3 regions of the Bacillus coreaensis genome follow, and region 2 is predicted to be linked to each of the others. Evidence: riboswitches for the same ligand, from Rfam matches in the RefSeq annotation. Region 2 holds a riboswitch; each other region holds the start of a gene.
The links. A riboswitch is a leader RNA that binds a small molecule or an ion and turns the genes downstream of it on or off. The one in region 2 is predicted to bind lysine.
Positions count from the first base shown of each region.

Region 1: another riboswitch for lysine. It lies ahead of ACQ5H4_RS16765 (amino acid permease); the one in region 2 lies ahead of ACQ5H4_RS17475 (transporter substrate-binding domain-containing protein).
Region 3: another riboswitch for lysine. It lies ahead of ACQ5H4_RS09395 (aspartate kinase); the one in region 2 lies ahead of ACQ5H4_RS17475 (transporter substrate-binding domain-containing protein).

Region 1 covers NZ_JBOCCY010000012.1:10,079-18,342, reverse strand. The annotation lists gene ACQ5H4_RS16800 (NAD(P)/FAD-dependent oxidoreductase) at 1-1,049, shown strand, start outside; gene ACQ5H4_RS16795 (nuclease-related domain-containing protein) at 1,355-2,341, opposite strand; gene ACQ5H4_RS16790 (cupin domain-containing protein) at 2,496-2,834, shown strand; gene desA (Delta(5) desaturase DesA) at 2,875-3,927, opposite strand; gene mscL (large conductance mechanosensitive channel protein MscL) at 4,184-4,573, shown strand; gene ACQ5H4_RS16775 (DUF4395 domain-containing protein) at 5,059-5,493, shown strand; gene lepB (signal peptidase I) at 5,669-6,208, shown strand; lysine riboswitch at 6,290-6,470, shown strand; gene ACQ5H4_RS16765 (amino acid permease) at 6,584-8,008, shown strand; gene ACQ5H4_RS16760 (amino acid ABC transporter ATP-binding protein) at 8,140-8,264, opposite strand, start outside.
Region 2 covers NZ_JBOCCY010000013.1:28,519-36,782, reverse strand. The annotation lists gene guaD (guanine deaminase) at 45-1,412, opposite strand; lysine riboswitch at 1,603-1,785, shown strand; gene ACQ5H4_RS17475 (transporter substrate-binding domain-containing protein) at 1,890-2,726, shown strand; gene ACQ5H4_RS17470 (amino acid ABC transporter permease) at 2,788-3,531, shown strand; gene ACQ5H4_RS17465 (amino acid ABC transporter ATP-binding protein) at 3,552-4,286, shown strand; gene ACQ5H4_RS17460 (hypothetical protein) at 4,362-5,162, opposite strand; gene ACQ5H4_RS17455 (hypothetical protein) at 5,348-5,545, shown strand; gene ACQ5H4_RS17450 (sigma-70 family RNA polymerase sigma factor) at 5,794-7,854, shown strand; gene ACQ5H4_RS17445 (DUF3231 family protein) at 8,092-8,264, shown strand, end outside.
Region 3 covers NZ_JBOCCY010000005.1:28,745-37,008, forward strand. The annotation lists gene ACQ5H4_RS09380 (electron transfer flavoprotein subunit alpha/FixB family protein) at 1-501, shown strand, start outside; gene trxA (thioredoxin) at 717-1,031, shown strand; gene uvrC (excinuclease ABC subunit UvrC) at 1,159-2,922, shown strand; lysine riboswitch at 2,987-3,167, shown strand; gene ACQ5H4_RS09395 (aspartate kinase) at 3,284-4,513, shown strand; gene ACQ5H4_RS09400 (YslB family protein) at 4,585-5,037, opposite strand; gene ACQ5H4_RS09405 (succinate dehydrogenase cytochrome b558 subunit) at 5,365-5,973, shown strand; gene sdhA (succinate dehydrogenase flavoprotein subunit) at 6,043-7,803, shown strand; gene sdhB (succinate dehydrogenase iron-sulfur subunit) at 7,806-8,264, shown strand, end outside.

The DNA.
Region 1 (8,264 bases), on a different contig from region 2:
GAGTAAAAGTGGTCCTTGTTGACCGTGGCGAGTTGGGACAAGCAACGAATGCGGCCGCGGGAATTATATGCCCATGGATTTCGCAAAGGCGAAATAAGGCATGGTATGAGTTAGTGAAGCACGGGGCGCGTTATTACCCTGAGTTAGTTGAAAAATTATCCTCTTACGGAGTAGGGAATACAGGATATCGAAAAGTTGGAGCCTTAAGCCTTCATACAAATGAGGAAAAACTGAAACAAATGGCAGATAGGGCCATCAAACGGAGAGAGGATGCACCGGAGATCGGTGAGGTGAACATCCTAACTTATGAAGAAACAAAGAAGTTGTTTCCTCTCGTTGCAGAAGGATATGGAGCGGTCTATGTTTCCGGCGGAGCTAGGGTAGACGGAAGACTCATAAGGGATGCATTAGTAAAGGCTGCGGTTCAGCTGGGGACGAAATACGTTCGTGGGAATGCTACACTCGTATGTGAGGATAATGGTGTGAGCGGCGTGGTCGTTAATGGAGAGCGGTTAGAGGCTGATGGAGTGCTTGTCACCACAGGAGCTTGGGCACGAGAGGTGTTGGAGCCTGTTGGAGTGAATTTTCAAGTTTCGGGCCAAAAAGCACAGATTGTTCATTTAGAGTTACCGGGTGTGGACACATCCGATTGGCCGGTTGTTATGCCTCCGAATAATCAGTACTTACTAACGTTTGAAGAGGGTCGCGTCGTTGTCGGGTCTACACATGAAGACAATAAAGAATTTGATACGAGAGTCACAGCTGGTGGCTTAAATGAAATGATCGGAAAAGCATTGGAGTTGTTTCCGGACTTAGAGGAAGCGACGGTTGTTGAAACGAGAGTGGGCTTTCGTCCATTTACCCCCGACTTTCTACCAGTGATTGGGCCGGTTCCTGGACTGAAAGGTGTTTTCGTCGCGAATGGACTGGGAGCCTCTGGCCTGACGAGCGGCCCGTTCTTGGGTAGCGAGCTCGCAAAACTCGTTCTTGGAGAGGAAACCGTTCTTGATGTGAGTCGCTATTCGGTGGAGGGGGCGATTGGGGATTAGAAGTTTGGGGGGCGGGAATAAGTTCTGGGAATCGCAAATAAAAGTTGCCTGGCGTGCAAATAAGTTCTCAGGATCGCAAATAAAATGCCTGGCGCGCAAATAAGTTCCTAGGATCGCAAATAAATTCTCAGGATCGCAAATAAATTCCGAGAATCGCAAATAAGTTCCCAGGATCGCAAATAAATTCCGAGAATCGCAAATAAATTCTCAGGATCGCAAATAAATTCCGAAAATTGCAAATAAAATTTCAGAAACGCAAATAAATCCTGAGAATCGCAAATAAATTCTCAGGATCGCAAAAATCCTTACTTTTTCTCAGGGAAGAACTTCATTTTTTTCGGAAAATGATACTTTTTTCCTTTGAGGGTTTCACTTTCAGATAAATGTAGTGATTTTAAGAGGCGACTTGCGGCAAAAGGAGAGTCAATTTGAAGGAAATCACGACATTTTGCATTCGTTATCGTAGGGGAGATTAGTAACCAATAATCATCCAACGCCTCAAGATGTGCCAGGCGATCTGAATGGCCACAGTTCATGCATGTCCAGCGACCTTTTTTACGCTGCATCCTAAATAATTGACAGCTAGGACATTGAACTCCTTTTACAAGTTCATCTGCTTGAATTTGGAATTTCTTTAACACATCGTATTCAGCTTCTTTATGGTCCTTTAATAATTTTCTACTTAATTTCTTAAGTTGTGAGGTTTCCATCATCTCCGATTTATATTTTGACTGAAGCTCCGTTAATCGTAGAGGGAGCTTATTTGCGTGAATGACTTGCTTAAAAAGATAAGCTTTTCCGGGATCTGTACTAATAATAGTAGATGAATTACTAACTACAATTAGGTATTCCACCGGCATGCTATAACCTAGTTGTTGAAAGAGCCAATCTCCCATTAGAGATTGGTGCCTACGTGCTTGGGCTATTGGGTCTGGGAAAGCTTCCTTTTTGTCATTCCATGTGCGAATAAGTTGACCGAATTGAGAGTCAAAATGAATTTCTCCGATAATGTTCTTGGTTTCAATGATTAATGCAAAGGTAGGAAAAAGGATGAGAACATCCATCTCAAATATAGATTCATGTTGTTCGAGGCGAAGGTTATGAAAGAGATAGGAGGTTGGGGGAAGTTGGTGAAAATAATAACAGAGAGATCGTTCACCATAATAGCCGGCTTTTCGTTTGGCTAAGTCAGCTAGTATTTGTGGATACTGATGATGAGTAGACAATATTCTTTTTTCTAAACACTGTACCGCTTGAAGCTTTAATGGAACCGTTAATTCTTTTACAATCAATTGGCATCTTCCTTTCTATTAGCATCATCTATGCATTCGACAAAATCCCCCTTTTTTCCTCTACCGTTTTCTCAAAAAGATTGATTCAAATCACATCAAAATATTACGTAACACGATATGATTGATTCATATAGAAGGAAAGGAACTGATCATGATGCAAAAACAAAGCTTATCTACTTTTATCACATATAATGAAGAAAAATTTACGAAACGAATCATTTTTAAAGAAGGGGAGAGTACGGTATTCGTCTTAAACTTTTCGGAAAATCAAGCACTGCCTGCCCATAAACACCCTGGAACAAATGTGTTCATTCAGGTGGTAGAGGGAGAAGGAACCTTCCATGTGGATGGAGAAAGCTTGGCTGTATCCAAACATGATGTGATTCATTTTACTGGGGAAGAGGAAATGTCTTTCGTGAATGGTGGGGGCAATACAAGCTTGTATGTGATGCTAAACAAGATTCCAGATGAAAGATATGTAAAAGAAATCTAACAAAAAATGCTCACCTAACCAGGTGAGCATTCTACTTTATTTATTTCTCGTCAGCTGTAGGGTGCTTTCTGCTTAAGTGCAGGCTAGCTTTTCCTTCTTCGAGAAGATGTTGAATGTCTTTAAATTTTACAAAGCGCTTATTTTCATCATCAAATAATTTGAAGTGAATGGACTCAAGGCTTGTACCTAGAGTAACGGTTGTTGCTTTTTGTAATGGTGGCGTTGATTCATGTGCTTTTTCTAGATTGTAGTTCGGAACCTTAGGTGCTAGATGATGCACATGGTGAAAGCCGATGTTTCCAGTTACCCATTGCAAGATCTTTGGAAGCTTGTAATAAGAGCTTCCTTCAACAGCCGCCTTCACATAGTTCCACTCTTCTTCGTGTTCAAAATAGCTGTCTTCATATTGATGTTGTACGTAAAATAACCAAATTCCTAATGCACCAGCAACAAACAAAATAGGAGCGTGGACAAGAAGGAAAGCTTTCCAGCCAACTAACCAAATCATAAACGCATACAACACAACGATCGCAATATTATTGAAATAAGTGTTGAGACGCTCTTTACGTTTTGCATCTTTTACATTAATACGGTTGGTAACAAGGAACAAGAATATCGGTCCTAGAACGAACATAACAAACGGATTACGGTACATTCTGTATTGAAGACGTTGAGTCGGTGTAGCAGCTAAATACTCTTCAACTGTCATCACCCAAATGTCACCAATGCCACGCTTATCTAAATTTCCACTTGTTGCGTGGTGGATATTGTGGCTTCTCTTCCACTGTTCATAAGGAAACATCGTTATAATCCCACTGATGTTTCCAATTATGGCGTTTGCTTTACGATTTTTAAAGAACGATTGGTGACAGCAATCATGGAAAATGATAAAGATTCGAATCACAAAACCAGCCGCAACAATAGCGAGTGGCAACGTTAGCCAATAAGAAATTGAAAGACTTGCGTACGCTAAGTACCATAAACCAAAGAAAGGAATAAATGTGTTTATCATTTGTTTTATACTTTTACTTATATCTGACTTTTCAAAAGGGACAACGCTTTTTCTTAATTCAGCCGTTTTTTGCTTGCTCATAAAAGCCTCCTACAAGGTTTTGAATTTATCTACTGTTATTGTAGTGTTTATGAGCTGATCATGAAAAGGCATAAATGTATAGAGTAGGACATGACAAATGTCATGTTTCAAGAAAAATTTCAAAAGAAATGACTGGAAAACCCTATAACAATTCGAAAAATGTAGACATCTTCGTTTCATGAGCATAATTTTACATACGTTCCCTAATTCAAGATATACTAGTCTGTATGTATACATTTAAATAGGAGGACATAAAATGTGGCAGGATTTTAAGAAGTTTGCTTTAAAAGGAAATGTGATTGACCTGGCTGTCGGGGTGGTTATTGGTGGTGCGTTTAGTAAAATTGTTAGCTCCCTTGTAGACAATATCCTTATGCCGATTGTAGGGCTCTTATTAGGTGGATTTGATTTTACAAAGCTAGAATATACATATGATGATGCAACCATTAAATACGGTCAGTTCATACAAAATGTCGTTGATTTCTTTATTATTGCTTTTTCCATTTTCCTCTTTATAAGATTATTACAGAAGTTTAGAAAGAAGCAAGAAGTAAAATCGGAAGTAAAGGCACCAACAACGGAGGAAAAATTGCTTTCGGAAATTCGTGATATTTTAAAGGAACAACAGCAACAAAAGGGTGTGTAAAAAAGGAGCGCTATGTCGTATTAGCATCATTATTGGTATATAAAAATAGGAAAACTCGCCAAATTGGCGAGTTTCTTTATTAGCATAAAAGTTGCTGACTCCTGCATCTGGGTTCAAGTGGGGTCCTCACTTATCGGTTGGGGGAGCAGGTTAAGCACCGGAGCGGATAAATAGACGGAAAATTTTCGTTTAAACTAGTAACTATTACTAAAGAAGGCTTCAATAGACGGAGAGATTCCGCCTATTGACTTTAAAACTTCGAAAATGGGGGATTTTGCTTTGCATAATCGGAAAACCTCCTCTTATTTACTACGAAACCTGCACCATTTTGCATTTAACCGGAAAACCTCCGCTTATTTTACAGAAAAGATTTAGGCCAATTATCATTTTTTCCTTCTATTAGTGTCATCCTAATTTGTATACAAATGCCTGGATATTCGGTAAAATAAATTACCAACTAATCCTATAATAAAGGTGTGATATAGATGTCAGCTAACGTCGTTCGTACGATTCCCAAGCCACTTGTTCAAATCAACCAGTCGATCATTGTACTCTCCGTTATCCTTACATGGGTGACAAATATGGAATGGATTTTATTGATTCCTCTACTTTCAGGTGTATGTGGAGTTATTTTTCGTATAAATCCAATCATGGAGGTAGCGAAGCGGTTTTTAAAAAGGGAACCATCAAGGTACCTGCAAGAAGATTGGGAGCAACAGCAGTTTAATCAAAAAATCGCCATTCTATGTTTAGGGGCAGGTTTTATAGGGTTTGCCTTTAATCTGCCAGTGGTAGGGTATATATTTACGATATTAGTCGCGATTGCTGCGACCGTTGCCCTTTTAGGTTTTTGTATTGGTTGCTTTATTCATTATCAATGGAAAATGTATCAATACAGAAAATTGAAGAGTCAGCAATAAGGATAGATGAGAAGTCAGCACTAGTGCTGACTTTTTTATTTGGCATTTCCTAGATATTTTTGGTGAATCTTGTCTAACGATTTATGGGCTGAGAGTGAGCTTTGGTAACCGTGGGTAATAAGTGATTATGATAAAATGTAAACAAGTTTATTACATAAAAAGGGAGCAGAATAGGATGGGAGAAACTAAGAAGAGGCAAGAAATAATTAGCTGGGGTAAATCGGTGTTTATTGCTTTCGCTATCGTAGTCGTCGTTCGTACATTTGTCTTTGCTCCTTATATTGTGGATGGTGCCTCCATGGAACCAACTCTTCACGATCAAGAGAAAATATTTGTTAACAAAGTCAATACCGACAAAATTGAACGTGAGGACATCGTGATTATTAAAGGAGAAGGCGAAAATTACGTCAAAAGAATTATTGGTTTACCTGGTGATATGATCGAAATCAGGGATGATCAGTTACTAATCAATGGCGCTGTTCACAGCGAAGAGTATTTAGAGAGTAATCGGGAGCAGGCGCATGAACAAGGTAGTGTGTTAACGGGAGATTATGGACCTACTATGGTTCCGGAAGGTCATTATTTTGTATTGGGTGACAATCGACTTCGCAGTATGGACTCAAGGAATGGTCTTGGTTTTATTAAGAAGGAAAAGATTGTCGGAGTTAGTGAGTTTGTGTTTTATCCGTTTAGTGATGTTCGAACGGTACAATAGCAATTAATCCCATTGACATAAAAACGCCCATGAATTATTCTAGTAAAGCATTTTAAATTAAATATGATCCTCATCAGCTCAAGATGAGGTAGAGGTTGCGGAAAATATTAGTAGGTTGGATGAGAGCCAGAGGAGCTCCATGATTTCAGTTGAAAGGAATTTTCGCCGAAGCACTATAATTCTCTGACTATAGTAGCTGGGACTACATCGAATAGGTGTAGGACTGTCATAGCTCGTAAAGCTATGTTGAACTATCCATTTGCCTGATGCGGTTATTGTAAAGCACACTGTACTCACGTTTTGGTGTGTTTTTTTATGTCTATTAGTGCCTCTATACTTGAGAGATGGGGAAGTATAATAGAAAGGAATATTATCATGGGAAAACAAACGAAGTTAGGTTTATGGATATTAACGGCATTAGTCGTTGGAAATATGGTTGGTTCGGGTATCTTTATGCTGCCACGTTCACTGTCAGAAGCGGCAAGTCCGGCGGGGGTTATTCTCGCTTGGTTATTTACAGGAGCGGGAGTGTTAGTTACTGCACTTGTATTCGGGAATTTAGGAATGAGAAAGCCAAATTTAAATGGTGGACCACAAATTTATGCGAAAGAGCTTTTTAAGCCAAATTCTAGAGGGTCTGTTCTTTCTGGGTTCATGGCGACTTGGGGTTATTGGATTGGTAACTTAGCGGGAAATATTGCGATCATTACAACATTCGCAAGTTATTTATCAACGTTCTTTCCGATTTTAACGAGTCAGGCTGAGTTATTTACCGTTGGTTCGTTTACTTTAAAGGTTGGTAATGCCTTAACTTTTGTGGTTTGTTCGATTTTATTATGGGGAACTCACTTCATTATTTTACGTGGGTTAGAAAATGCAGGGAAGTTAAACTTCATGGCAACAGCTTCTAAGGTGGCAGGTTTCTTCATCTTCATTATTGTTGCGTTGTTTGCATTTGAGGCTTCGCATATGCTTCCTATGGTTGAGCCACGTTTCGATGAGAGTGGGGCAACGGTCGGGCTTATGGGTCAGATTAGCAATGCAGCGGTTGCTACCCTTTGGGCGTTTATCGGTGTGGAATCGGCGGTTGTTTTTGCGGGACGTGCCAAGAAGCAAATTGACGTCAAGCGTGCAACGATTCTAGGGTTGTTCATCGCGTTAGCCATCTATATTGGAGTAAGTACATTAGTGATGGGCTTATTAAGCCAAGAGGCGTTAATTGCGTCGGACAAGCCATTAATTGATGCGATTGTCTCCGTGCTTGGACCTGTTTCTGGAAAAGTGTTAGCAGGTATTGGATTAATCAGCTTATTTGGTTCTACCATTGGTTGGGTGATGTTAAGTGCAGAAGTTCCGTACCAAGCAGCCAAGCAAGGTCTGTTTTTACCTTCTTTCTTAAAGGAAAATGAGAAGAATATTCCGGTGTTATCAATGATTATCACAAACTCATTGGGACAGTTATTTATTTTCTCAACGATTTCAAATTCCATCTCTGCGGCGTTTGACTTTGTTATTTATATTGCAACCTTATCTTACCTGGTTCCGTACTTCATTGCAGCTGTATTTCAGTTAAAGCTAGTGATCACAGGTGAAACGTATGAAGGCCAAGCAAGATCAAAAGTGGTGGACGGTGTCATTGCTTTACTAGCGACCTTATATTCAGTATGGGTGATCTACGCGGGTACAGCAGACATCAAAACCTTCATGTTCGGAGTGGCTCTCCTTGCAAGTGGAATCTTCTTCTACGGCCCAGTAGCAAGAGCACACAAACAAAAAACAAAAACCAAAAAAGCAGCCTAACGGCGGTGACAGACACCACAAAAAGACAAATGTGGCCAAAGTGTCCACGGAGGGTGTCTGTCACCGCACGTGGACAAAAAGGGGTAAAGCGTCCTTCTGGAAAGGACACTTTACCCCTTTTGTTGTTTAGTTCAGCGTGCGACTTTGTTTAGAAACTGCTGCGTTCTTGGGTTGGTGGAGAGGGTGAAGATTTCTTCTGGTGTTCCTTTTTCTGCAATTAGTCCTTGATCCATGAAAATGACTTGGTCTGCTACGT
Region 2 (8,264 bases):
GATAAAGCAATGTGGCGTTAGTATGCTCCTTTAAATGCCAATCCCTAAGCCCGTGAGTGTACTTTTTCCCCTTGTACCCAAACTTCCCGAATATGTTCAGGACGGACAAGATACATTATTTTTTGGAAAATATCATCTAACTCTTCATTTTCAGCGAATATGGGCAGGCTGGCTGCTGGTAATTTCGTTTCAATGATTTGTACGTCCCATGCATAGTTTTCTTGAATTCGCCCAATGGGTAGGCTTAAGCTTTCTCCACCGCCGGCTGTAGCCAAGTAAAAGGCATCGTGAATGGAAATGCGGGAATTTGGTACACCCCGTTCCTCGGCAGGAAGAGCCGGATTTACCCCGTCTTCTAGCATTCTAGAGGAGACCACAGCCTGTTTGGCATTATCATAAAGACTTGGAGTCGCGCCAGCTGAGATATCGGTTCCTAATCCAACATCAATTCCCATAGCCTGAAAACGTTTGATCGGGATCACGCTATTTGCGAAGTAGGCATTTGACAATGGACAATGGCTGATCGCTGTTCCTGTTTTGGCAAATAGCTCTGCATCATCGTCATCTAAGAAATTACAATGAGCCATTACAGATTTCTCACCTAATAAGCCAAAATCATGCAAGGCAAATGCATCATGTTTGTGAAAACGGTCTTGTACATAGTTATGAGCCCAGTCACTTTCGCTACAATGCGATTGAACATGTGTATCATGCTTAGCTGCGAGTTCCCCTAAGCCCTTAAGTGCTTCGTCCGAACAACTTGGAATAAAGCGAGGAGTAACAACGGGATACACACCTTGTTTAACTGTTTTAGCTAGCTCCTTCACTGCTAAAATAAATTCCTCTGTATCAGCTATCGCGGTTTTGGCATCTGCATCCCGATAATAGTCAGGGTTTTGTTCAGGATCATCCATGACAACCTTGCCTACTAAACCCCTCTGTCCTTTTTTTGCACATATTTCTGCTAATAATAGACTTGCCTCTTTATGGACGGTTGCAAAGTAAAGGACTGTCGTTGTGCCGTTGGCGAGTAGTGTATTTACGAGATCTTCATAGACTGTTTGGGCAAAAGTTAAATCTGTATATTTGGACTCTAAAGGAAATGTATACGTGTGAAGCCAGTCATAGAGGGGAATATCCAATGCTGTCCCTGATTGCGCCCATTGTGGGGCATGGACATGCAAATCCACAAAACCGGGGAGGAAATATTGCCCGTCTGCTAATTGATGAAAGTTCTCCTGCCCTTGGTAGTCCGCTAACAAGGGTTGATATTCCTCGTGTTCAGGTCCAACCATTTTTTCAATCATTCCATTTGAATTCACAAAGAATAAATAATTTTTTAATGTATTAATTTTTTTAGGAGAAAAACTAGAAAAAGCAGTTCCGTGAAAAACATGCGTATATTTACTCATAAACACCCTCCTAATGTTCGCTACATTGGCCATTGTAACGGAATGATAAAACGTAGTCCATTTTAAACACATTTTTTATAAGAGTAAATGATCTATTGATAAAGTAGAACCTTACCAGAAAAACCTAGTTGACGAACTAAAAGATAGTATTGTAGTATAAGAAGATAATTGAATAAGACCTCACTTTTTACAGTGGGGTAGAGGCGCGATATTTAACAGTCTTTAGTGGAGTTTGAGAAGCAGTGATGCTAAGGAGAAGGAAATGTCGCCGAAGTTTGTAATATTCTCGAGTATTACATGCTGGGTCTGTAGTTAAGAGCTGCAGGACTGTCTCGATAAACTTAGTCGTTTATTGAGTTGTGCTATCTCATTTGGGATAAAAGAGGGGACTTTAGGACAACTATGCATAACGCGACCTGAGTTTATCTCAGGTCGTTTTTTGTTTTAGTACGATAAAATAACAGGGGGAAAGACATCATGAAAAACAAGTTATCATTATTCATAGTTTTATTAGTTTCATCGATTCTATTATTAGCCGGATGTGGATCAAGTAATGGTTCTGATTCTGGATCATCAGAGGATAATACATTTAAAGTTGGTTTAGAAGCGGGTTACGCTCCTTTTAACTGGACTCAGAACGACGATTCTAACGGTGGAGTTAAAATTGATGGTTCTGCAGAGTATGCTGGTGGATATGATGTGGAAATCGCTAAGAAAGTCGCTGAAGGTTTAGGTAAAGAATTAGTGATTGTTAAAACAGAGTGGGATGGCTTAGTACCCGCTTTAACATCAGGTAAAATTGATGCGATTATTGCTGGAATGTCACCAACGGCTGAGCGTAAGGAAACGATCGACTTTACGGATAATTACTACAAGTCAAATTTAGTAATTGTTGTGAAAAAAGGCAGCAAGTATGAAAATGCTACTTCGATCCAAGATTTCAAAGGTGCAAAAATTACAGCGCAATTAAATACGTTCCACTACAATGTGATTGATCAAATCGAAGGTGTAAACAAGAAAACGGCGATGGACAACTTCCCGGCCATGAGAGTTGCTCTAGAATCAGGGATCATTGATGGTTACGTTTCAGAACGTCCAGAAGGAGTTAGTGCATCAGCAGCCAATGAAAACTATGTAATGGTTGAATTTGAAGATGGTTTCGAAACATCAGAAGATGATACAGCAATCGCTGTTGGTTTGAAAAAAGACAGTGATTTAACAGAAAAGATCAATGAAATTTTAGCAGGTATCTCAGAGGAAGAACAAACAAGCATCATGGATGCTGCTATTACGAATCAACCAGCAGCAAAATAGAATTCAGGAACCGGCTGTATATAAGTATACAGTCGGTTTTATACGGTAAGGAGGAGAAATGATGAGTCTTGAATGGGTTATTAAAATCATTGCGGAAAACTGGCCTATGTTCCTTCGTGGTGCTGGGTTAACCCTTTTGATTGCTCTGGTTGGAACGATATTTGGAGCAATGATTGGATTATTAGCAGGCGTTATACGAACGATTCCCATGCCGGAACGTGGCGGGAAAAAGATACTTTTAAAAGTGATTAACCTAATTCTTTCTATATATATAGAATTCTTCCGTGGAACACCAATGATTGTACAAGCTATGGTAATTTTCTATGGATCTGCCCTAGCATTCGGTATTGATATGAATGTGTTTGTGGCCGCTATTTTTGTCGTATCGATCAATACAGGAGCTTATATGGCGGAAATTGTACGTGGTGGAATTGTGTCGATTGAAAAAGGGCAGTTTGAAGCCGCACATGCGATCGGAATGAATCATCTACAAACGATGTGGAATGTGGTATTGCCACAGGTCATTCGAAATATTTTACCTGCCACAGGAAATCAGTTTGTTATTAATATTAAAGATACGTCCGTTCTGAATGTGATCTCCGTGACCGAATTATTTTTCGTTACCAAATCGATTTCAGGCAATAACTTTAGATATTTTGAATCGTTTTTCGTCGCATGTCTGATTTATTTTGTGATGACGTTTATTGTGACAAGAATCTTGCTTTATATTGAAAAGAAATTAGATGGCTCTGAAAGCTATACGATGATTGTTAACGAAACACAAGTAGAAGTGGCCCAAAAGTAATGAGAGAAGGAGGAGAGACGATGGAAAAGATTATTGATATTCAGCATTTAAACAAATCCTTTGGAACTCATGAAGTATTAAAAGACATTAATTTTTCAGTGAACAAAGGAGAAGTAGTTACCATTATCGGTTCCTCAGGTTCTGGTAAGTCCACTCTTCTTCGTTGTGTGAATCTTTTAGAAAAACCAAGCGGCGGAAAAATTATTTATCATGGCGAAAATATACTAGATGACAAGCATGATGTAGCGGCTTACCGACAGCATCTAGGCATGGTGTTCCAACAATTTAACCTTTTTAACAATCACAATGTTCTTATGAACTGTGTGGTAGGACAAGTCAAAGTACTCAAACGCTCCAAGGAAGAAGCCGAAAAAGTAGCGATGAAGTACTTGAAGGTGGTTGGAATGGATAAATATATTAACGCAAAACCCAAACAACTGTCGGGTGGCCAAAAGCAACGTGTGGCCATTGCTAGAGCCCTTTCCATGGACCCAGATGTGATGCTATTTGATGAACCAACGTCTGCTCTTGACCCAGAAATGGTAGGGGAAGTTCTAAAAGTCATGAAGGAACTCGCAGAATCTGGTCTGACGATGTTGATTGTGACGCATGAAATGGAATTTGCCAAAGAAGTATCGGATCGAGTGGTCTTTATGAACCAAGGAGTGATTGCCGAAGAAGGCACTCCAGAGCAGATTTTCACTAATCCAACCCAAGAACGCACAAGAGAATTCTTGAAGCGTACATTAAATTAAGCAATTATACTAACTGCACCTCCAATTGTTATAGTAGATAGCAATTGGAGGTTTTTTTCATTTAGAAAACTACTCTCAAAACCCCAATTCATATAACTCTTCAAAATAAAGCTCTTCAAACTTTTTATTCAGGATTCCGTAATAATAGGCAATAGGTTTTTGTATGGTGCTTCCTTTGAGCTTACTAATCATTTGTTTAAAGGAGTGAACGGTCATATTTATCACGAGATCTGTTTGGCTTTCAAAGTTATTTCGATAGGCAGAAATTTTGGCCATTCTCCAGAATTCTTCAATCTGCTTTGCTTCTGGAAAGAAGTATCTGACGACTTGAGAGAAGGAGTAAGGAACTCGGTCACTTGTGTAAGTGTAATCAAGAGGCTTGTTATCCGTATTCTCTGTAGGTTCGGATGAATCCATTTCTTTACGTTCTTTAATCTTTATATTTTTAGTTTTAGAAGGATTACTAGTTTTATTATGGTGGTTCAAATTATCTTCCTTAGGTAGTCCATTTGTAGGAAAAGGTTGAAATACATACAAGTTACTAGACTGAGAACCATTTTTTCTTTCGGTTTCATGAACGATCAATAGTCCTAAACCAATCGCTTTTTGAATCATTCGCTTGAAAGTAGATCGTGAGATACCGTACCCGTTGTGTTCATCATAAATTGCTTTTAATACGGTCCCAATTTTGGCATTGCATACGCCAGGGATTTTCGCAGCAAAACGAACGAGTCGCTTTAAGCCAACTCGCTCTCCCTTAGAAAAATCATCCCTGTGAACAACCAACCACATTTCCATATGAGTATTAAATTCTTTTAAAGAAGAAAATTGAGAATAATGTTCGAATTGTTCAATACCGCCATTTTTCAAATTCATTCCTTGGCACCGTCCCTTCATTGTTTATATAGAGAAGGGCGGTTCAATAGGACAGGCTGGTTTTTGAATATTTGTGACGGATTTTTGAACAGTTTTAGATTAGAATGTAGTGAGAGTTACGTTACGTTGATTCTATTTTGTCTAAATTAAGTAATGGTAAAAAAATTATAGAAGGGGTTTTACAGATGGATGCAAATAAAAAATGGCTTTCCATTCCAAAAGAGATAAGAAATAGTCTACTAAGTATTGTTTGGTGTGGGAATTGCTCAGATGTAACAACGATTACTGCTTTTTTAATAGAAGAGCATGATTTCGGTATTGTGTTAAAAGGTAAATGTAAAAATTGTGGTAAAGATGTGGCGAGGGTAATTGAGGAAGATTGAACAGGGACACAAGTAATATGGGACCGGTTCCTGTATCATACGAAGCGCCTAAATAGTAAAAAAAATTCAATCAAACGTTTGATTGAATTTTTTTTCGTTTCACATTAAGCATGAGTTCATATTCTAGGGTAATCCAGGATAAAAAGTGCTTATTAGACCCAGGAATATCATTTTTCAAATAGATAAATAGACCATAAAGAATTAGAATAAGAATATAGTATTCCAAAAATTGTTAGAGGGGGGCAAATATGATCCCGACAAAAATAGATTCCACTTCTATCACTACGATAAGAGAAAAAGGCATTGAACCAGTTATCGATTGGTTCGAGCAGCATAAGCATTCATTCTATACTCTAGGGCGGTTCTATCTTAATCAACAGCACCAAATAGAAGAGCTATTCTACCGGTCTATTTTAAACGTTCATAAGGAATGGTCTCGATTTAAACATGAATCATCATTCGATCTGTGGGTTACATCCCTTTTCATACAAAACTGCCGAGAGCTTTCCCAGGATAATGGCATACAGGCTGGAGAGGAAAGTGATCCTCGTCCGGAGTTACTTAAAGCACTTGACCAACTAAATGGTGATGAAAAAGATGCCATGGTCCTTAGATATGTAAAAGGACTTTCTCAGGAGGAAGCAGCAAGCATTCTCCGAATTTCAGTAGATCAGATAAAAGGTCGTCTCTTTTCTGGAATCCGATCTCTTAGACAAACGGAGAGTGAAGAATCTTTTAATGGCTGTAAAGAGTACCATAAGGATTACATTGATTATTTAGAAAGAACGATGGAGCGGCCGAAAAGGGTCGATTTTGAAGTGCATATTTATCATTGTGAAAAATGTCAGGAGGATTTAGCTACCTTTCAGGATGTCAGGTTATCGCTATTAAACCATGCCGATCGGATGGGAGATTTTCATCTACCATCAGATTTCATGGGGAATGTCAAAGGGAGACTAGCAGAAAAGGAGAATCGCAGACGACAAAAGAACAAAAAACGTAAAAAAGTTGCGCTCGTTTTTGTAAGTGTATTCACAGTGCTGATGGGTATAGGCTTTTTTACCGGTTTGTTCTCCAACCTCTACTATACATGGACCGAAGAAGATGAGCAGCTGCGTGCCTTTTTACAACAGGGTCTGGGTCAAAGGGTAGACCTGGAGGCGGAAAGTGACGGGGTGATTGTGAAGATTAAGGGCGTGGTAGCTGATGATATTCAGACGGTTGTTTTTTATGAAATAGAAGATACAAATGAAGATCATCAATATTTTATGAATTATGATGATGGGGTTATTGTGGAGAACACATATAAAATCATGAACCATGATACCTATCCGAAATACTCTCCGCCTGATCTTGAATCGGATGTAAATAAAGGAAAAAAGAATGTTTATCAGGGGAAAATTAGTTTACTACCACTTAAGACGGATAACGAGACCATCCATTTGAAGATCAATAAGCTTCTAGAGATCAATCGTGATGCCTATGTGGAAAGTCAATATTGGGGCTACGGGAACAATCAATATCAAACAGGGGAATGGAACTTCGAAATCCCTGTAACCAAACAACCTTCCAAGGAATATGCATTAGGTGGACAAACTCATATCGAAGGGATCCCTGTTCGATTTGAGAAATTAATCGTTGCACCAACGGCAACTTCTTTACAATATAGCATTAATAGAGAACAGACGGAGAAACGGATAGAGTTCCTTAATTTTAACGACCTTGAAGTCAACAATAAGATCGTAAAAATAGATATGTTTGGGGGGATTCCAATGAATGCACAGCCTGACATGAATTGGTATACCTTCCAAGCGCAATTTGATTCTCTATTAGGAGAAGAACCAAAAGAAATTAGTGTTCAACTGGAATCTGCTTATTTGACAATGGAAGACGATAAAAGCATCGAACTTGATGTGGCTCAGCCATATCCTCAAACCTTTGAATATGCAGGAAGTACGATCAGCATTGATAAAGTAGAAGTGGGAGTGCCTACGACGATTGTTTTAAGTAATTATGAAGTTGAGAATCGGGCATATGAGTCACTTCAAATCAATATTGTTGGGGAAGATGAAAGTATGGCTATGTCAATGAGCATGGAGACAGAAGGAGTTCTAGTTGACAAGAATGGGGTAATATACGACATGAATACCACCCCTTTCTCCTATGAAGAAATTGAGCAACCCCGTCATTTTGAAACCGTCCAAACCATAAGGTTAGACGACAGCAACATGATCCCTAAAAGACTTGATATTTATGGATATAATACAATGAAATATTTGAATGATATTGTGAAGATATCGTTGGAATAACATATTGTTTGTATACATTTAATCACAAATGGTACCAATAAAAAAGGGGTCCAAGTATTAAGCTTAAGTCGTTAAAGATATACTTTCAATTATGACTGCGCATTCAAACAACATTTGCTGCTTGTACTATCTTTATGAAAAATGTATTAAAGGTGCAGATTAGCTTAAAAAAACAGACTTTCAATATACATGCTTTTCAATTTAATTGGAAAGATAAAAGTATGGAGGTGTATGTTCATGTCTAATCCTTTTGAGGCAGCTTGGAACGCTCTAAAAATATCAATAGATACAACTAATGAACCTAAATCACCCTTACATATTATTGAGGCTGGAGACTGTTGGACTTATTTAACTTTGGTAGAAGAGTTCATACGCTACGAAGAAATGGGATTAAACACAACAGCTGATGA
Region 3 (8,264 bases), on a different contig from region 2:
ATTGCTGCACTTCAAAAGGATGAATCACTTTCAGGAGAAGTCAATTCATTATCTGTCGATATAAAAGGTTTACGTACAATTATTAAAGAGGTTGTACGAAAAGCTAGTGAGGGTGTAGATTTATCAGAAGCAAAGGTTGTTATTGCGGGTGGACGTGGTGTGAAGAGCGAAGAAGGCTTTGAGCCTTTAAAAGAACTGGCTACCGTACTTGGAGGAGCAGTTGGAGCTTCAAGGGGTGCATGTGACGCAGAGTACTGTGATTACTCCTTACAAATTGGTCAAACAGGAAAAGTTGTGACACCGGACCTTTATATTGCTTGCGGAATTTCTGGAGCGATTCAGCATTTAGCTGGAATGTCTAACTCAAAGGTCATTGTGGCTATTAATAAAGACCCAGAAGCAAATATTTTTAAAGTGGCTGACTATGGAATTGTCGGAGATCTGTTTGAAGTGGTACCACTTTTAACAGAGGAATTTAAAAAAATGAAAATCAATGCGTAACGGGCAATGAGCGGTTTATAAGAGCCGCTCTTTCCTTTTTCATGCTGTCTCGACAAGAGAATATCGTTTCATAAAATGGGCAAATTACATAAGAAAACAGCTGCAAGACATATTATTAGCATCGACTGAAAAACGGTGATATACTGACGTTAGTATTTTACTACTAAAAGCAATCGAGACATATTTCTCGAAGCAATACTTAAGGAGGCATGAAAATGGCTATTTCAAATGCAACAGATCAAAACTTTTCAACAGAAACTGGTTCAGGCCTAGTGCTTGCAGATTTTTGGGCTCCATGGTGTGGTCCATGTAAGATGATTGCTCCTGTTCTTCAAGAGCTTGATTCAGAAATGGGAGACAAAGTCAAAATCGTTAAAATCGATGTTGACGAAAACCAAGAAACTGCAGCAAAGTTTGGAGTTATGAGCATCCCAACACTTCTTATCATGAAAGATGGCGAAGTAATTGATAAAGTTGTCGGCTTCCAACCGAAGGAAGCTTTAGAAGAGCGCTTAAACTCTCATCTATAAAATGTGTAAACCACTCGATCCTGAGTGGTTTTTTCTTTTCCAGTGGGCTCCTACTATATATCCCCTCAAAAAAACTTTATAATAAAATCAGAGTGTTTTGTAGTTGGAGGTGTACCTTTTGAATGAGATGATAAAAAATAAACTTGCTTTATTACCTGATCAACCTGGATGTTATTTGATGAAGGATCGGCAAGGGACAATTATATATGTTGGTAAAGCGAAAGTATTAAAAAATCGTGTCAGGTCGTACTTTACTGGATCTCACGATGGAAAAACGCAAAGGCTCGTTTCTGAAATTGAGGATTTTGAATATATCGTTACATCGTCCAATATTGAAGCACTAATTCTCGAGTTAAATTTAATAAAGAAACATGATCCTAAGTACAATGTGATGTTAAAGGACGATAAAACATATCCTTTTATTAAGTTAACTGCAGAAAGGCATCCACGCCTGATTACAACTCGTAAGGTCAAAAAGGACAAAGGGAAATATTTTGGTCCATACCCGAATGTGTCTGCTGCGAACGAAACAAAAAAGCTTTTGGATCGAATCTATCCTTTGAGAAAATGCTCAACATTGCCTGATAGAGTATGCTTATATTATCATCTTGGACAATGTTTGGCTCCTTGTGTAAAGGAAGTAAAAGAATCGACCTACAAAGAACTTGTAGAAGAAATTACAAAGTTTTTAAATGGTGGTTATAAGGACATTAAAAAGGACCTTACACTTAAGATGCAAGCTGCTGCAGAAGAGCTTGATTTCGAAAGAGCAAAGGATTTCCGCGATAAAATAGCCCATATAGAAGCAACAATGGAAAAACAAAAAATGACAACGACTGATTTTACTGACCGAGATGTGTTCGGCTATTCGGTTGATAAAGGGTGGATGTGTGTTCAAGTATTTTTTGTTCGCCAAGGCAAGCTCATTGAGAGAGACATTTCCATGTTCCCTATTTATGGAGAAGCAGAAGAAGAATTTTTAACGTTCTTAGGTCAATTCTACGATCAATCCAGTCATTTTAAACCAAAAGAGATACTTTTACGGGATGAAGTAGATCTAGAATTAGCGGAACAACTTCTACAAACAAAGGTATTGCAGCCGAAACGTGGACAGAAGAAGGACCTAGTTGAGTTAGCTACAAAAAATGCAAGCATTGCTCTAAAAGAAAAATTCTCTCTCGTGGAGCGAGATGAAGAGAGAACGATTAAAGCAGTCGAGCAACTTGGAGAGCAACTGGGAATTTATACTCCTCACCGAATTGAAGCTTTTGATAACTCAAATATCCAAGGAACAGACCCAGTATCGGCAATGGTTGTATTTATTGATGGGAAATCAGCAAAAAGAGAGTATCGAAAATACAAAATTAAGTCTGTTGAGGGTCCTGATGATTATGAATCGATGAGGGAAGTCACAAGACGCCGATATTCTCGTGTGCTTAAAGAAAACCTCCCACTTCCTGATCTAATTATGATAGATGGTGGAAAGGGACATGTAGAAGCGGTAAGAGATATTTTGGAAAATGAACTTGGTTTAGATATTCCGATAACTGGGCTCGTTAAAGATGATAAACATAGAACCTCACAGCTTTTATACGGGAAGCCATTAACAGTCGTGCCGCTTGAACGGAATAGCCAGGAATTTTATTTGCTTCAAAGAATTCAAGACGAAGTGCATCGTTTTGCCATCACGTTTCACAGGCAACTTCGAGGGAAAAATGTGTTTCAGTCGATTTTGGATGATGTACCGGGAATCGGTGAGAAAAGGAAGAAACAATTATTAAAAGCCTTTGGGTCGGTAAAAAAAATGAAGGAAGCAAACAAAGAGGACTTTTTATCTATTGGACTTCCACAAAATACAGTAGATCTGTTAATGAAAAAATTACAAGAATAGCATTGTCGTCACTAGGAGGCTGTGCTATAATTAGGAAAATTTTATATTAATCACTTAATCGTTAAGTGAAGGTAGAGGTGCGAGCACCAATAGTAACAGCTTTGAGAATACTGAGATTCGATGAGAAGCTGTGAAAGGGGATGTTCGCCGAAGTGGATAGGTCTCTGAATTGCCGTATCTGCTGGTCCTGTATTGAATAAATACTGGATTGTCAAGACAGTATGTCTTGGAGAGCTATCTCACTGTGTATAAGTCCGTATTTTTGTACGTTCATTCACGCAGCCATGAGATATCTCTCATGGCTTTTTTTGTATTTTCAAAAAAGGCACATGAAAGAGATGAAAAGAAAGTAGGGGTATATATGGGATTGGTTGTCCAAAAGTTTGGTGGTACATCGGTAGGAAATGTTGATCGTATTAAGCATGTAGCCGATCGAGTAATTGAAGAAAAGATGCGAGGGAACGACGTAGTGGTCGTTGTGTCTGCAATGGGGAAAGCAACAGACGAATTAGTGGGTCTAGCAAATCAAATCTCAAGCCGTCCAAGCAAACGTGAAATGGATATGCTTCTCACGACAGGTGAGCAAGTCACGATCGCATTATTGTCGATGGTGTTAATAGAAAAAGGCTATGAAGCAATATCCTTTACTGGTTGGCAAGCAGGAATTGAAACAGAGGCAGTTCATGGAAATGCTAGGATTTTACACATTAATACAACTAAAATTCAAACTGAGCTACATAAAGGGAAAATAGTAGTCGTAGCCGGCTTTCAAGGAATTGCGATTGATGGAGCGGTGTCAACTCTTGGTCGAGGTGGATCGGATACAACAGCAGTGGCATTAGCAGCCGCATTAAAAGCTGATAAATGCGATATTTATACCGATGTAACAGGTGTATTTACAACAGATCCACGTTATGTGAAAGAGGCAAGAAAGCTTAAGTCTGTTTCTTATGATGAAATGTTAGAGTTAGCTAACTTAGGTGCGGGAGTGTTACATCCAAGAGCCGTTGAATATGCAAAAAATTATGCGGTCCCACTTGAAGTACGGTCAAGTATGGAGCGAGAAAATGGAACGATAATTGAGGAGGAAGTATCAATGGAACAAAGTTTAGTTGTAAGAGGTGTTGCTTTTGAAGATGAAATTACGAGAGTAAGTGTTTTAGGCCTTCCAAATGGATTAACAAATCTGTCAACGATCTTCACCATCTTAGCAAAAAATCATTTGAACGTTGATATTATTATTCAAAGTATGACGAATGAATCAACGACAAACTTATCTTTTTCTATTAAGAGCACAGATTTAGAAGAAACTATGGCTGTTCTACAAGCTAATAAAGATTCCTTGAAATATGCAAGTATAGAAGCAGAACCAAACCTTGCAAAAGTATCGATTGTTGGTTCAGGGATGATTTCCAATCCTGGGGTTGCAGCAGAAATGTTTGAAGTACTAGCCGCAGGAGGGATTCAGGTAAAGATGGTAAGTACCTCTGAAATTAAGGTTTCTACAGTGATAGAGGAAGCTCAGATGCTGAAAGCAGTTGAAGCACTTCATGAAGCATTTGAGTTGTCTGGAAAATCTGTTAAAGCATAGAAGCAGTGCGGTAAGTTAAAAAATGAGACAAACTAAAAAGCTTTCATAAAAATATGAAAGCTTTTTAAGTACTATTCAATAGAATCTTTTCTATCCCAACGTACAGTGAAGGAAACCGTAGCGAGCTTTTTCTTCGGGTGTTCATAGGTTTCAGTAATTACCTGTTTTTGTTCTTCCATTTGTTGAGCCAAGAATCCTGCTTCCAATTGGAATTGACAGTCTGGATGCTCTTTAAAGCGATTTTTGATTAAGTCACTCGATAATTCAAACTCAAGCTCATTCTTTTTTTCAGATTTAATTTGTAGTGTGCCCCAACCTGCCTGTTGGAAAAAAGTAATAATTTCTTCGACCGACTGCAAAGGGTACTTTCTGGCTAAAGCCTTACCTGCCCAGTATAAAATAGAAGCTGTTTCTCTTCCAAGAATGTCTGGAAGAAGCACTTCTCTTAGTAATTCATATCCAAAGGCTGGAACAAGTGCAGGATCTGTGGCCGAAATAGGTTGTTCTAATTTCAATTCACTCAAAACATGTCCCCCACTTTCTATTATTCTATTATATACGTTTTCCGGGGAAATACGCATGAAAACAAAAAAAACTGATTTAAAAAATTTTTACATTAATTGTTATATCAATATAAAAGAAAGCGCTGTAAGATGTTTATACATAAGCATTAATAGTGATATCAATATATTAAAAATATTTTGTATATATAGAGCATTTTATGTATCCGTTTTCTTGACGCTCTTTCATGTTGGGAGTAAAATGAACATGTCACATAATTGTAAAAATTATTGTAAAAAAACGGATATTATTTTAGTCATTCCGTTTAATTTTTAAGGGGGGTTAAGTTCATGGCAGGAAACCGAGAGTTTTTTTATCGAAGATTACACTCGCTGCTTGGAGTCATTCCAGTTGGTCTATTTCTTGTGCAGCACCTTGTAGTCAATCATTTTGCAACTGGGGGGGAAGAATCATTTAACAAAGCGTCTCATTTTATGGAGAGTTTGCCGTTTCGATATGTATTAGAAACGTTCGTGATTTTTCTACCTTTATTATTCCACGCAATTTACGGGCTTTATATTGCGTTTACAGCAAAGAATAATACGAGTAATTATGGGTTTTTCCGCAATTGGATGTTCATGCTTCAGCGTATATCTGGAGTAGTAACACTAGTATTCGTAACATGGCATGTGTGGGAAACAAGAATTGCAGCAGCATTTGGTGCAGAGGTTAACTTCAATATGATGGAAAGCATTCTTTCGAATCCATTTATGCTCTGGTTCTATATCATCGGTGTGCTTTCAACCACCTTCCACTTTGCAAATGGACTATGGTCTTTCTTTGTAAGTTGGGGAATTACAGTTACACCACGTTCTCAACTTATTTCTACTTATGTTACATTAGGCGTTTTTATCGCCCTCTCCATAGTTGGTGTGCGCGCTATTATTGCATTTATTTAATTTAATAGGTTCTAATTTTTATAGAAACGAACGGGATATACTTTGATATTAGTTAGGGAGTGACTCACGATGGGTAAAGGAAAGGTGATCGTAGTCGGCGGCGGTCTAGCTGGCTTAATGGCAACAATTAAAGTTGCGGAAGCAGGAAGTCCGGTCGAATTATTTTCATTAGTTCCAGTAAAACGTTCGCACTCTGTTTGTGCCCAAGGTGGTATTAACGGAGCGGTAAATACAAAAGGTGAAGGTGACTCTCCATGGGAGCACTTTGATGATACAGTATACGGCGGTGACTTTTTAGCGAACCAACCACCAGTTAAAGCAATGACAGAAGCCGCACCAGGAATAATCCATTTGCTTGATCGTATGGGCGTTATGTTCAACCGTACACCTGAAGGGCTTTTGGATTTCCGTCGCTTTGGTGGAACACAGCATCACCGTACCGCTTTTGCTGGTGCAACAACCGGGCAACAACTTCTATATGCACTAGATGAGCAAGTACGTCGCCACGAAGTAGCTGGTTTAGTTACTAAATATGAAGGATGGGAATTTCTTGGGTCTATTATTGACGATGAAGGGGTTTGCCGAGGAATTGTTGCTCAGAATCTCACATCAATGGAAATTAAGTCATTTGCAGCAGATGCTGTAATTTTGGCTACGGGTGGTCCTGGGATTATCTTTGGTAAGTCAACAAACTCAGTAATTAACACGGGCTCAGCAGCGTCCATTGCCTACCAACAAGGTGTGTATTATGCAAACGGAGAGTTCATACAAATTCATCCAACTGCGATTCCTGGTGACGATAAATTGAGACTTATGAGTGAATCCGCTCGTGGAGAAGGTGGACGAGTTTGGACGTATAAGGATGGAAAGCCATGGTATTTCTTAGAAGAGAAGTATCCAGCTTACGGAAATCTTGTTCCACGTGATATCGCCACTCGTGAAATCTTTCACGTCTGTGTTGATTTGAAGCTTGGTATTAATGGGGAAAACATGGTTTATCTGGATCTTTCTCATAAAGATCCAAAGGAACTAGACATTAAGCTTGGTGGTATTATCGAAATCTATGAAAAATTTATGGGTGACGATCCACGAAAAGTTCCTATGAAAATCTTCCCTGCTGTCCACTATTCTATGGGTGGTCTTTGGGTCGATTATGATCAAATGACTAATATTCCTGGGTTATTTGCTGCTGGAGAGTGTGATTATTCTCAGCATGGGGCAAATCGTCTTGGTGCGAACTCCCTGTTATCAGCTATTTATGGAGGCATGGTAGCAGGTCCAAAGGCGTTGGATTATATTAGCGGGTTAAGCAAGAACGTTGATTCTATTTCTTCTTCCCTCTTTGATCGTTATGTAAAAGAGGAAGAACAAAAGTGGAATAAGATCATGACTTTAGATGGTAATGAAAATGCTTATGTACTTCATAAAGAGCTGGGTGAGTGGATGACAGACAATGTAACTGTAGTTCGCCACAACGATAAACTATTAAAAACAGATGAAAAAATCGTAGAGCTACTAGAGCGCTATGAAAAAATTAATATTAACGATACAGCTAAGTGGAGCAACCAAGGTGCTATTTTTACACGTCAGCTTCAAAACATGCTTCAGCTAGCGAGAGTTATTACAATTGGTGCATACAACCGTAACGAGAGCCGCGGTGCCCACTATAAACCGGAATTCCCAGAGCGTAACGATGAGGAGTTCTTAAAGACAACCATGGCTCGATTTGTGGATGCGAAATCAGCACCACACTTCCATTATGAAGAGGTTGACACTGGTTTGATTGCTCCAAGAAAGAGAGACTACTCTAAGAAGAAAGGGGATAACTAAACATGTCTGAAAAAAGAACAGTCGTTTTTAAAATTACAAGACAGGATAGTCCTGACACGGCCCCTTACGAAGAAGAATTCGAGTTAGACTATCGTCCAAATATGAATGTCATTTCCGCACTCATGGAAATTCGTAGAAACCCAGTAAATAAGCAAGGAAAACATACTACTCCAATCACTTGGGATATGAACTGTTTAGAGGAAGTTTGTGGTGCTTGTTCGATGGTGATTAATGGAAAGCCTAGACAATCATGTACAGCACTAATTGATCAGTTAGAACAACCGATTCGTTTAGAACCAATGAGAACTTTCCCTGTTGTTCGTGATCTTCAGGTTGACCGCAGTCGTATGTTCGACTCTTTAAAGAAAGTGAAAGCTTGGATTCCGATTGATGGCACTTATGATCTTGGACCTGGTCCGCGTATGCCAGAAAGAAAACGTCAATGGGCATATGAGTTATCG